3 regions of the Pseudomonas sp. ABa2 genome follow, and region 3 is predicted to be linked to each of the others. Evidence: predicted binding sites of a transcription regulator. Region 3 holds the regulator's gene; each other region holds the start of a gene.
What was found. The regulator sigma-54, encoded in region 3, starts transcription at its own class of promoters, with help from an activator protein. The targets are predictions, from matches to a motif close to ANTGGCATNNANNTTGCTNT.
Positions count from the first base shown of each region.

Region 1: a site for sigma-54 is predicted at 2,233-2,252, ahead of glnA (glutamate--ammonia ligase). Genes of this name have one in related genera too.
Region 2: a site for sigma-54 is predicted at 2,248-2,267, ahead of AC1G9C_RS12340 (CmpA/NrtA family ABC transporter substrate-binding protein). Genes of this name have one in related genera too.

Region 1 covers NZ_CM155239.1:453,281-457,559, reverse strand. Annotated here, with positions in the region: gene typA (translational GTPase TypA) at 1-434, opposite strand, end outside; gene thiI (tRNA uracil 4-sulfurtransferase ThiI) at 564-2,018, opposite strand; gene glnA (glutamate--ammonia ligase) at 2,348-3,754, shown strand; gene AC1G9C_RS02220 (DUF4124 domain-containing protein) at 3,993-4,279, shown strand, end outside.
Region 2 covers NZ_CM155239.1:2,521,224-2,525,502, reverse strand. Annotated here, with positions in the region: gene ntrB (nitrate ABC transporter permease) at 1-808, opposite strand, end outside; gene AC1G9C_RS12340 (CmpA/NrtA family ABC transporter substrate-binding protein) at 821-2,104, opposite strand; gene AC1G9C_RS12335 (hypothetical protein) at 2,492-2,806, opposite strand; gene AC1G9C_RS12330 (hypothetical protein) at 2,955-3,347, shown strand; gene alaC (alanine transaminase) at 3,382-4,279, opposite strand, start outside.
Region 3 covers NZ_CM155239.1:868,272-872,550, reverse strand. Annotated here, with positions in the region: gene lptA (lipopolysaccharide transport periplasmic protein LptA) at 1-28, shown strand, start outside; gene lptB (LPS export ABC transporter ATP-binding protein) at 28-753, shown strand; gene AC1G9C_RS04220 (RNA polymerase factor sigma-54) at 890-2,383, shown strand; gene hpf (ribosome hibernation-promoting factor, HPF/YfiA family) at 2,483-2,791, shown strand; gene ptsN (PTS IIA-like nitrogen regulatory protein PtsN) at 2,804-3,268, shown strand; gene rapZ (RNase adapter RapZ) at 3,271-4,128, shown strand; gene AC1G9C_RS04200 (HPr family phosphocarrier protein) at 4,143-4,279, shown strand, end outside.

The DNA.
Region 1 (4,279 bases), 410 kb from region 3:
AAGATCTGGTCCATGACCCAGTCCGGACGCGCGCCGGGACGGTCGATCTTGTTGATCACGACGATCGGCTTGAGGCCGGCTTCGAAGGCCTTCTTGGTCACGAAGCGGGTTTGCGGCATCGGGCCGTCCTGGGCGTCGACCACCAGCAGCACCGAGTCGACCATCGACATCACGCGCTCGACTTCACCACCGAAGTCGGCGTGGCCGGGGGTGTCGACGATGTTGATGCGGTAGTCGTTCCACTTGATGGCGGTGTTCTTGGCCAGAATGGTGATGCCGCGCTCTTTTTCCTGGTCGTTGCTGTCCATCACGCGCTCGTCGTTGAGCTCGTTGCGTTCCAGGGTGCCGGACTGACGCAGCAGGGCGTCGACGAGGGTGGTTTTGCCATGGTCGACGTGGGCGATGATGGCGATGTTGCGCAGATTTTCGATCACTGTGTGTATCTCGATCAGAGGATGCGGTGTGTCGCCCAGTGTGGACGACGAATATGAAGAAAACGGGATCAGCAGGCAGAGCGGTCGGGAGGGCGGTGGCGGATACTGCCGCCGTTCAGCCCGGGCGTCTTATGCCGGACGATAAACGCGCACATTGGCATGCCCCTCGCTCAGCAGGTGGTGGGCATGCAGGCGGCTCATCACGCCCTTGTCGCAATACAGCAGGTACTGGCGGTTCTCATCCAGTTCCTTGAACTTGTTGTTCAGCGCGTAGAACGGCAGCGCCTGCACCTCGATGCCGGGCAGCTCGAGCGGCTCGTCCTCGGCGACATCGGGGTGGCGGATGTCGAGGACGATCTGCCCGGCCAGCGCCTCGCGTACCTCCTCGACCTGCACGTCCTTGCCCAGCTCGTCGATCACCCGGTCGATGGGCAGCAGGGTAGCGCGCTCCAGGGCACGCTCGAGGATGGCCATGTCGAACTGCGCTTCTTCGCGCTCGATGCGATAACCGCGGGCCTTGGTGGTCGGGTTGACCGAAATCACCCCGCAATACTCGGGCATGTGCTTGGCGAACTCGGCGGTGCCGATGGCGGTGGCGGTGTCGATGATGTCCTGCTTGTGGCTGGCGATCAGCGGGCGCATCACCAGCATGTCGGTGGCCGCGTCGATCACCGCCAGGTTGGTCAGGGTCTGGCTGGAGACCTGGCTGATCGCCTCGCCGGTGACCAGCGCCTCGATCTCCAGGCGCTCGGCCATACGGGTGGCGGCGCGCAGCATCATGCGCTTGAGGATCACGCCCATCTGGCTGTTGTCGACCTTGCCGAGGATCTCGCCGACCACTTCCTCGAACGGCACGCTGATAAACAGCACACGCTGCGAACGGCCGAACTTCTGCCACAGGTAGTGGGCCACTTCCATCACGCCCAGCTCGTGGGCGCGACCGCCGAGGTTGAAGAAGCAGAAGTGGCTGACCAGGCCGCGGCGCATCATCTGGTAGGCCGCCACGGTGGAGTCGAAGCCGCCGCTCATCAGCACCAGGGTCTGCTCCAGCGAGCCCAGCGGGTAGCCGCCGAGGCCTTCGTGGCGATGATGGACGACGAACAGACGCTGATCGCGAATCTCCATGCGCACTTCGACTTCCGGCTTCTTCAGGTCGATGCCAGCCGCATTGCACTCCTGGCGCAGGCGCGAGCCGACGTGACGCTCGACGTCGATGGAGCTGAAGGCGTGCTTGCCGCCGCGCTTGCAGCGCACGGCGAAGATCTTGCCCGGCAACTGGTCGGCGTAGTGGCGCTTGCAGTGCTCGGTGATGTCGTCCAGATCGCCCAGCGGGTACTCGTTGACCTCGAGGAACAGGCCGATGCCCGGCGTGCAGCGCAGGCGCTCGGTCATCTCGGCCAGCAGGCGCGGATCGTCCAGGTCGGTCTCGACCTCCAGGTTGTCCCACACACCGGTGACCTTCAACTCGGGGTCGAGGTCGCGCAGCACGGTGCGGATGTTCTTCCCCAACTGGCGGATGAACTGCTTGCGCACCGGGCGGCTCTTGATGGTGATTTCCGGGAAAACTTTGACGATCAGCTTCATGAATTGGGCGCCTGCAGGGGCGACGGAAAAACAGGGGCGCGGATTATAGCGGAAATTGCTCAAGCTTTGACCAAAAATACTGCACGCCTCACTGATCGCACCAAAATAGAACATTGCGATATTTGGCAGCCCTCAAATGGTGCAAATATTCCTGCGCATGCCCCATGCAGGCCGCGCAGCGCCTGAGTTTTCGGGCCTCCGTCCATTCCGGGGCACTGGCATGCAATTTGCTCCCTTGTGAGGCAGGTCGCCCTGACGGACTATCCCGCCGGGCTTCACCGCACATATCGGGGCTCCACGAAGCGAGCCTTTTCCACCTGGAGGACAACATGTCTAAGGCTGTTCAACTGATCAAAGAACACGACGTGAAGTGGGTAGACCTGCGCTTCACCGATACCAAGGGCAAGCAGCACCACGTGACCATGCCGGCTCGCGACGCCCTGGACGACGATTTCTTCGAACACGGCAAGATGTTCGACGGCTCCTCCATTCATGGCTGGAAAGGCATCGAAGCCTCCGACATGATCCTGATGCCGGTCGACGACACCGCCGTGCTCGACCCCTTCACCGAAGAGCCGACCCTGATCCTGGTCTGCGACATCATCGAGCCGAGCACCATGCAAGGCTACGACCGCGACCCGCGCTCGATCGCCAAGCGCGCCGAAGAGTTCCTCAAGACCACCGGCATCGGCGACACCGTGTTCGTCGGCCCGGAGCCGGAGTTCTTCATCTTCGACGAAGTGAAGTTCAAGTCCGACATCTCCGGCTCGATGTTCAAGATCTACTCCGAGCAAGGCTCCTGGATGACCGACGGCGACGTCGAAGGCGGCAACAAGGGCCACCGCCCGGCCGTCAAGGGCGGTTACTTCCCGGTTCCGCCGTGCGACCACGACCACGAAATCCGTACCGCCATGTGCAACGCCATGGAAGAAATGGGCCTAGTCGTCGAAGTGCACCACCACGAAGTGGCCACTGCCGGTCAGAACGAGATCGGCGTGAAGTTCAACACCCTGGTCGCCAAGGCTGACGAAGTTCAGACCCTGAAGTACTGCGTGCACAACGTCGCCGATGCCTACGGCAAGACCGCGACCTTCATGCCGAAGCCGCTGTACGGCGACAACGGCTCGGGCATGCACGTGCACATGTCGATCTCCAAGGACGGCAAGAACACCTTCGCTGGCGAAGGCTATGCCGGTCTGTCCGAGACCGCCCTGTACTTCATCGGCGGCATCATCAAGCACGGTAAGGCCCTGAACGGCTTCACCAACCCGTCGACCAACTCCTACAAGCGCCTGGTTCCGGGCTTCGAAGCTCCGGTCATGCTGGCCTACTCGGCCCGTAACCGCTCCGCCTCGATCCGTATCCCCTACGTTGCCAGCCCGAAAGCCCGCCGCATCGAAGCGCGCTTCCCGGACCCGGCGGCCAACCCCTACCTGTGCTTCGCCGCGCTGCTGATGGCCGGCCTGGACGGCATCCAGAACAAGATCCACCCCGGCGATGCCGCCGACAAGAACCTGTACGATCTGCCGCCGGAAGAAGGCAAGCTGATCCCGCAGGTGTGCGGCAGCCTGAAGGAAGCCCTGGAAGAGCTGGACAAGGGTCGCGCATTCCTGACCAAGGGCGGCGTGTTCTCCGACGACTTCATCGATGCCTACATCGAGCTGAAGAGCGAAGAAGAAATCAAGGTGCGCACCTTCGTGCACCCGCTGGAATACGACCTGTACTACAGCGTCTAAGCCAGACTCGCGCCGCCCTGTGCGGCGCACTCGAAAGCCCCGCCCGGCCTTGCCTGGCGGGGCTTTTTTGCACCTGCACCGCACACACCAAAATACCCGCCTACGTTTTCGGATCCTCGGTGCCCCGGCGCACCCTGCCCCGCTTTCATCTTATGCATCACAACGCCACAGCACGGCACTTGCCAGGGCGCCTTGCCGGTGCAAGGCTTAGCCGCATCACCCAAGGAGGAAATGGCCCATGCGCCCGCTGCTCGCTTGCCTGCTGCTCGGCCTGGCCCTGCCGGCCGCCGCGCAGATCTACAAGTACACCGATGCCAACGGCAACACGGTGTTCACCAACCAGCCGCCGGACGGCACCGCCGCCGAGAGCGTCAGCCTGCCGCCGACCAACACGGTGGAAATGCAGGCGCCAAGCGCGCCGGCCGCCGGCAGCGAACCGACCGCGCAGGCCGAGGCGCCCTACTCGGTGCTGAGCCTGACCGGCATCCCCGACGATGAAGCCATGCGCGCCAACAACGGCACCTT
Region 2 (4,279 bases), 1.7 Mb from region 3:
GCTCCAGGGCCAGGCCGACCAGGCCGACGATGATGATGGCGATGAGGATGTGTTCGACGTTGAGGTTGTTCCACTCGTCCCACACCCAGAAGCCCAGGCCGATGCCGCCGGTGAGCATCTCCGCGGCGACTATCACCAGCCAGGCCACGCCGATGGCCAGGCGGATGCCGGTCATCAGGTGCGGCAGCACGGCGGGAAACAGGATGCGCGTCAGCACCTTGAACTCCGACAGCTTGAGCACGCGGGCCACGTTCAGGTAGTCCTGCGGCACGCTGGCGACGCCGGCGGCGGTGTTGAGGATGATCGGCCAGATCGAGCTGATGAAGATCACCCAGATCGATGCCGGGCCTGCCGCCTCGAACACCAGCAGGCCGATCGGCAGCCAGGCCAGCGGCGACACCGGACGCAGCAGGCTGATGATCGGCGCCAGCATGCCGGCGAGGAAGGCGAAGCGGCCGATGGCGAAGCCCAGCGGAATGCCCACCAGCGCTGCCAGGCCGAAGCCGACGCCGACCCGGCCGAGCGAGTTGAGGATGTTCCAGCCGATGCCCATGTCGTTGGGGCCGTTGTCGTAGAAGGGATCGGCGAACAGCACCAGGGCGGCCTGCCAGGTGCTCAGCGGGCCGGGCAGGCCCTCGCTGTGCTGGGCGAGCAGGGCCCACAGGCCGATGAAGGCGAGGATGCCGAGCAGCGGCGCGATGGCCGCCTTGAGCCCGTTGCCGAGGGTCTGCACGCTGGGCAGCAGGGCCATGGGCGAGAAACGCGGCTTGGCCAGCTGCGGCAGCGGAGTTTTCAGGGGCGCATTCATGGTCACCTCCGATCAGGCTTTGATGGCGAAGGAGTCGGCGTAGGCGGCCGGGTTGCTGCCGTCCCAGACCACACCGTCGATCAGCGTGCTGCTGCGCAGCGGGCTGCTCGGCACGGCCAGCTTGAGGGCGCCGGCCGCCTCGGCGTAGAGCGCGGTCTGGTTGATCTGCGCCGCCACGGCGGCGTAATCCGGCGCGTCCTTGAGCAGGCCCCAGCGCTTGAACTGGGTGAGGAACCACATGCCGTCGGAGTGGTAGGGGAAGTTGACGCTGCCGTCCTTGCAGAAGGCCATGGCGTGCTCGTCCTGCCAGCTGTTGCCGAGGCCGTCCTCGTACTGGGCGAGAAAGCGCGGTTCGATCACCTGTACCGGCGCGTTGACGTAGGCCTTGCCGGAAATCAGCTTGGCGGTGCTCTTGCGGTTCTCCTCGCTGGCCTCGATGAAGCGGCTGGCGTCGAGCACCGCCATGATCAGCGCGCGGGCGGCGTTGGGGTACTGCTCGATAAAGGCGCGGGTGGTGCCGAGCACTTTCTCGGGGTGATCCGGCCAGATCTGCTGGGTGGTGGTGGCGGTGAAGCCGATCTTGTCGAAGATCGCCCGCGCGCCCCAGGGCTCGCCGACGCAGAAGCCGTCCATGTTGCCGACGCGCATGTTGGCGACCATCTGCGGCGGCGGCACGACGATGGTCTTCACGTCGCTCAAGGGGTTGATGCCCAGGCTGCCGAGCCAGTAGTACAGCCACATGGCGTGGGTGCCGGTGGGGAACGTCTGGGCGAAGGTCAGCGGCGTGCCGCCCTTCTTCACGTGCGCGGCCAGTTGCGCGCCGTTGCTCACTCCGGCCTCGCGCAGCTGCTTTGACAGGGTGATGGCCTGGCCGTTCTGGTTCAGGCCCATGAGCACCGCCATGTCCTTCTGCGGCCCGGCCAGGCCGAGCTGGGCGCCGTACATCATGCCGTAGAGCACGTGGGCGGCATCCAGCTCGCCGGTGTTGAGCTTGTCGCGCACGCCGGCCCAGGAGGCTTCCTTGCTCGGGGTGATGCTCAGGCCGTACTTCTCGCCGAAGCCCTGGGTGGCGGCCACCACCACCGAGGCGCAGTCGGTCAGGGGGATGAAGCCGACTTTCAGCGCGGCCTTTTCCGGTGCGTCGGAGCCGGCTGCCCAGGCCGCACTGCGCAGTGAGGCCGGTGCCGACAGGCCGAGCGCGGCGATGCCGCCAACGGCACCGGCGAGGGCAATGGATTGCTTGAGGAAGTTGCGGCGGCTGGTGTCCAGGGGCTTGTTCGAATCACGATCGGTCATGGGGCTAATCCTTGTCAGGCACATAAACAAAAAACGGCGTACGCCAGGCCGCCTCGGTAAGAGGAGGTGGCCTGACGGACGCCGTTGTCCGTGATCCTCGGCCCGCCGCCGTTGGCGTGCTACGCAGGATGGTTGACAGGGACATAGCAAGGGGCTTGCCAGTTTTTCCAGGCAAAGACCCTGACGTTCTCGGCAGCGCACGGCGAGTGCCGCAGGGGCCTCAGCTGGCGAATGGCTAGCCGATAGAAATCAATGACTTGGATATGGGCTGGGGCCATTGGCGGGGGCCTGCCGGGCGGCCCAGCGGCCGCCGGCGCCGGCGCGCTCGTGGGCCAATGGCGTGCATGGCCGGGCGCCGCTGAGCCGTTTTGGTTCGAGGTGCCGAGCTCAGGAGGCTGGCTGGACGCGCGCTTCCTCGACGAAATCGCGCAGCCAGCGCAGCACTTCCACCGCCTCCCAGCGTGCCGGGTCGAACAGGGCGTAGGCCAGGCCCTGATAGCCGACCACATCCAGCTGGCGGTGGTAGCCGGCGCGCTGCAGCAGTGCCTCGATCTCGGCGAAGCAGGTGTTGAAGTGCTGGCGGTTAAAGGGCGTGCGGTTCTCGGTGACGATGCCCTCGAGCTGCAGTTCCTCGACCATTTCACGCACCCGCTCCAGCGGCATGCGGTTCACCCGGTGTTTCAGCTGCAGTACGTCCAGCATGGTGCGGCTCCTGTGCATTGGTTCGAGAGAGCAAGGGTAAACGAAAAATACTGTACAAATAAACAGTATTGGTGAATAGTGAGGCCACTGCAGCGACATCGACCCGTCCGCCCCGCACGGTGGACGCCTTGCGAGAGGAGAATTGGCAATGCAACAGATGCTGATGACGATTGTGCTATTGGCTGTGCTGAGCGGCTGCGCCCAGCCGCAGATCGAACGGCCGCAGGCCAATGGCGCCTACCTGGTGATCGAGGGCGAGCAGGCCTGGGCCGTGCTGGTGTCCGACGGCCGGCGCGTGGAGGAGGCGGGCAGGGTGCTGGACGTGATCCGCCTGCCCGGACATCACTCGAGCATCGCCGCCAGCTACGTGATCGACACGCCCAACTGCGGCAAGCTGCAGTGGCTGACCGAGCGCCACGGCGCGGCAGAGGGGGAAACCACCCTGCTGCCGGCGGCGTTCAACGAGGAGTTGGTCAGCCCGGGCTGCGTGCTGGCCCAGGGCCTGAGTCGCGCCTGGACGGCGCTGGATTATTCCGGCTGATATGACCAGGGCGCCTCGCGGCGCCCTGGTGGCTTTACTCGTCAGTGGCCTTGGCCTTCTTCGCCGGCAGCAGGCCGTCGGCGCGGAACATCGCCTTGATCCCGCGCAGCGCCTGGCGGGTGCGATCCTGGTTCTCGATCAGGGCGAAGCGCACGTGGTCGTCACCGTAGTCGCCGAAGCCCAGGCCCGGCGAGACGCAGACCTTGGCCTCGGCCAGCAGCTTCTTGGCGAATTCCAGCGAGCCGAGCGGGGCATAGGCCTCGGGAATCTTGGCCCAGACGTACATCGAGGCCTTGGGCTTTTCCACCATCCAGCCGATCTCGTGCAGGCCCTTGACCAGCAGGTTGCGACGCTGGCGGTACTGCTCGGCGATGTCGCGTACGCACTGCTGGTCGCCTTCCAGGGCGGCGATGGCGGCCACCTGCAGCGGAGTGAAGGTACCGTAGTCGTGGTAGCTCTTGATCCGCGCCAGGGCGGACACGAGTTCTTTATTGCCGACCATAAAGCCGATGCGCCAGCCGGCCATGTTGTAGCTCTTGGACAGGGTGAAGAACTCCACCGCGATGTCCTTGGCCCCCGGCACCTGCATGATCGAGGGGGCCTGCCAGCCGTCGTAGACGATGTCGGCGTAGGCCAGGTCGTGCACCACCAGCACGTCGTACTGCTTGGCCAGGGCCACCACGCGTTCGAAGAAGTCCAGCTCCACGCACTGCGCGGTGGGGTTGGAGGGAAACCCCAAGATCATCATCTTCGGCTTGGGGATGGATTCGCGAATCGCCCGTTCCAGCTCGGCGAAGAAGTCCACCCCCGGCACCAGCGGCACCGAACGCACCTGAGCGCCGGCGATCACCGCGCCGTAGATATGAATGGGGTAGCTGGGGTTGGGCACCAGCACGGTGTCGCCATGGTCCAGGGTGGCCAGCATCAGGTGC
Region 3 (4,279 bases):
ACCCGCGGACCAGCAGGCACAGCAGTAATGGCCATTCTCAAAGCCCAACACCTGGCCAAGAGCTACAAGGGCCGCCAGGTCGTCCGCGACGTCAGCCTGAGCATCGAGAGCGGGCAGATCGTCGGCCTGCTCGGCCCCAACGGCGCCGGCAAGACCACCTGCTTCTACATGATCGTCGGCCTGGTGCGCGCCGATCAGGGCCGCGTGCGCATCGACGACCTCGACGTCAGCCACCAACCCATGCACGGCCGCGCCCGCGCCGGGATCGGCTACCTGCCGCAGGAAGCCTCGATCTTCCGCAAGCTGTCGGTGGCCGACAACATCATGGCCATCCTCGAGACGCGCAAGGACCTGGACCGCGCCGGCCGCCAGGCGGAGCTGGAAAACCTGCTGCAGGAATTCCACATCCACCACATCGCCGACAGCCTCGGCATGAGCCTGTCCGGCGGCGAGCGCCGCCGCGTGGAAATCGCCCGCGCCCTGGCCACCAACCCCAAGTTCATCCTGCTCGACGAGCCCTTCGCCGGCGTCGACCCGATCTCGGTGGGCGACATCAAGCAGATCATCCACCACCTCAAGACCAAGGGCATCGGCATCCTGATCACCGATCACAACGTGCGCGAGACCCTGGATATCTGCGAAACCGCCTACATCGTCAACGACGGCCAGCTGATCGCCGAGGGCGACGCCGAGACCATCCTCGCCAACCAGACGGTGAAAGAGGTTTACCTGGGCCACGAATTCCGCCTGTAGCTCGCCCGCTATTTCACTACAGAAATATGGCAAGCCCTAGGCAAAGCCGAGAAGTTCAGGCATATAATTTGCTTCCTGGTGGCGCCGCGGCGCCCTGTAGTGGAAGGCGTAACCCGCCGGTGAATTAAGGTCTGCAATGAAACCATCGCTAGTCCTCAAGATGGGCCAGCAGCTGACGATGACCCCGCAGCTGCAACAGGCTATCCGCCTCCTCCAACTGTCGACCCTGGACCTGCAACAGGAAATCCAGGAGGCACTGGAGTCCAACCCCATGCTCGAGCGCCAGGAAGACGGCGACGACTTCGACAACAGCGACCCCATGGCCGACGGCGCGGAAAGCGCCGCGCCCACCCCGAGCAAGGAAGACAGCTACCAGGAAACGACCCCCACGGTCGACAACCTGGAAGAGGGCGAATGGGGCGAACGCATCCCCAACGAGCTGCCGGTCGATACCGCCTGGGAAGACGTCTACCAGACCAGCGCCAGCAGCCTGCCGAGCAACGACGACGACGAGTGGGACTTCACCACCCGCACCTCCAATGGTGAGAGTCTGCACAGTCATCTGCTCTGGCAACTGAATCTGGCTCCGATGTCGGACAAGGATCGACTGATCGCCGCCACCCTGATCGACTGCATCAACAACGACGGCTACCTGGAAGAAAGCCTCGAGGAAGTCGCCGAATCCTTCGACCCCGAGCTGGACGTCGAACTGGACGAGGTGGAAGTGGTGCTGCACCGCATCCAGCAGTTCGAGCCGGCCGGCATCGGCGCCCGCGACCTGCGCGAATGCCTGCTGCTGCAACTGCGCCAGTTGCCCGCCGGCACGCCCTGGCTGAGCGAGACCCAGCGCGTGGTCGGCGACTACCTTGAACTGCTCGGCAGCCGCGACTACGCCCAGCTGATGCGCCGCAGCAAGCTCAAGGAAGACGAGCTCAAGCAGGTCATCGACCTGATCCAGCGCCTCAACCCGCGCCCGGGTTCGCAGATCGAGTCCAGCGAGCCGGAATACGTGGTGCCCGACGTCATCGTGCGCAAGCACAACGACCGCTGGCTGGTGGAGCTGAACCAGGAGGCCATGCCGCGCCTGCGGGTCAACCCGCAGTACGCCGGCTTCGTCAAACGCGCCGACTCCAGCGCCGACAACACCTTCATGCGCAACCAGCTGCAGGAAGCGCGCTGGTTCATCAAGAGCCTGCAGAGCCGCAACGAGACGCTGATGAAGGTCGCCACGCAGATCGTCGAGCACCAGCGCGGCTTCCTCGACTACGGCGACGAGGCGATGAAGCCCCTGGTGCTGCACGATATCGCCGAGGCGGTGGGCATGCACGAGTCGACCATCTCGCGGGTCACCACGCAGAAGTTCATGCACACCCCGCGCGGCATTTACGAGCTGAAATACTTCTTCTCCAGCCACGTCAGCACCGCCGAGGGGGGCGAATGCTCGTCCACCGCGATCCGCGCCATCATCAAAAAACTGGTTGCCGCAGAAAACGCGAAAAAGCCGTTGAGCGACAGCAAGATCGCTGGTTTACTGGAGGCACAAGGCATCCAAGTCGCCCGTCGGACAGTCGCTAAGTACCGCGAATCCCTCGGCATAGCGCCCTCCAGCGAGCGCAAGCGACTGATGTAGGCCAGATCGATTGGAAGCCTCTCGCTTCCAAGCCAAAGTGTTCCGGCGGCGGGTCGCATAGGACCCGCCTCTTACACAAGGCAACAAGGAGAAAGCGGTATGCAAGTCAACATCAGTGGACACCAGCTGGATGTGACCGACGCCCTGCGTGACTATATCGGCGAGAAACTCGGCCGATTGGAACGCCACTTCGACAAGATCACCAACGTTCAGGTGACCATGGAGGTCGAGAAGCTCAAGCAGAAGATCGAAGCTACCCTGCACGTCGCCGGCGGCGAGGTCGTCGCCAACGCCGAACACCAAGACATGTACGCCGCCATCGACCTGTTGGCCGACAAACTCGACCGTCAACTCATCAAGCACAAGGAAAAGCAGCTCGAACGCCTGCAAGGCGCCACGGCCCGCTGACATTCCCCATCCATGATCCGACTTGAAAACATCCTGACCCCCGGCCGTTCCCTGGTGAACGTGCCGGGCGGCAGTAAGAAACGCGTGCTCGAACAGATCGCCAATCTGGTGGCACGCGACCTGCCCGACCTGGATGCCCAGGACATCTTCGAAAGCCTGATCGCCCGCGAGAAGCTCGGCTCCACCGGCTTCGGCAACGGCATCGCCATTCCCCACTGTCGCCTGGCCGGCTGCAGCGCGCCGATCAGCGCGGTGCTGCGCCTGGACACCGCGGTGGACTTCGACGCCATCGACGGCGCCCCGGTCGACCTGCTGTTCGTCCTGCTGGTGCCGGAAGCGGCCACCGACGCCCACCTCGAACTGCTGCGCCAGATCGCCAGCATGCTCGATCGCCAGGACGTCCGCGAACGTCTGCGCCAGGCCCCGGCCAGCGCGGATCTGTACCAGGTGGTCGTGGACATCCAGAACGGTCAATAAGCATGCGCCTGATCATCGTCAGCGGTCGCTCCGGCTCGGGCAAGAGCACCGCCCTCGATGTACTTGAGGACAACGGCTTCTACTGCATCGACAACCTGCCCGCCGGCCTGCTGCCGGATCTGGCCGAACGCGCCCTGCTCAACACCGAGATGCTGCTGCCGCAGGTGGCGGTGTCGATCGACGCGCGCAACCTGCAGAGCCACCTCAAGCGCTTCCCGGAACTGCTCGAACAGGTGCGCCAGCGCAACATCCGCTGCGACATCCTCTACCTCGACGCCGAAGACGAGACCCTACTCAAGCGCTTCTCGGAAACCCGCAGGCGCCATCCGCTGACCGACGAGAACCGCTCGCTGGCCGAGGCCATCGCCGATGAGAGCCAGGTACTGGCGCCCATCGTCGACCTGGCCGACCTGAAGATCGACACCACCCACCTCAACCTCTACCAGCTGCGCGACAGCCTCAAGCTGCGCCTGCTGGGTCAGCCTGAGCCGGGCACCGCCTTCCTGATCGAATCCTTCGGTTTCAAGCGCGGCATGCCGGTGGACGCCGATCTGGTGTTCGACGCGCGCTGCCTGCCCAACCCCTACTGGAAGCCGGAACTGCGCGACTTCTCCGGGCTGCAGCAGCCGGTGGTCGACTACCTGGCGGCGCAACCGGAGGTCGAGGAAATGTACCAGGACATCCTCGCCTACCTGGAGAAATGGCTGCCGCGCTTCGCCGCCAGCAACCGTGCCTATGTCACCATCGCCATCGGCTGCACCGGCGGTCATCATCGCTCGGTATACCTGGCCAACCGCCTGAGCCAGGCGCTGAAAAAACCGCTGAAGAACGTCCAGGTGCGTCACCGCGACCTCAGCTAAGGAACTCCGCCGCGATGCCAGCCCGTGAAATCACCATCATCAACAAGCTCGGCCTGCACGCCCGCGCCGCCGCCAAGTTCGTCGGCGTGGCCAGCACCTACCCCTGCCAGGTGCGCATCGGTCGCTCCAGCGACAGCCTGGTGGACGGCAA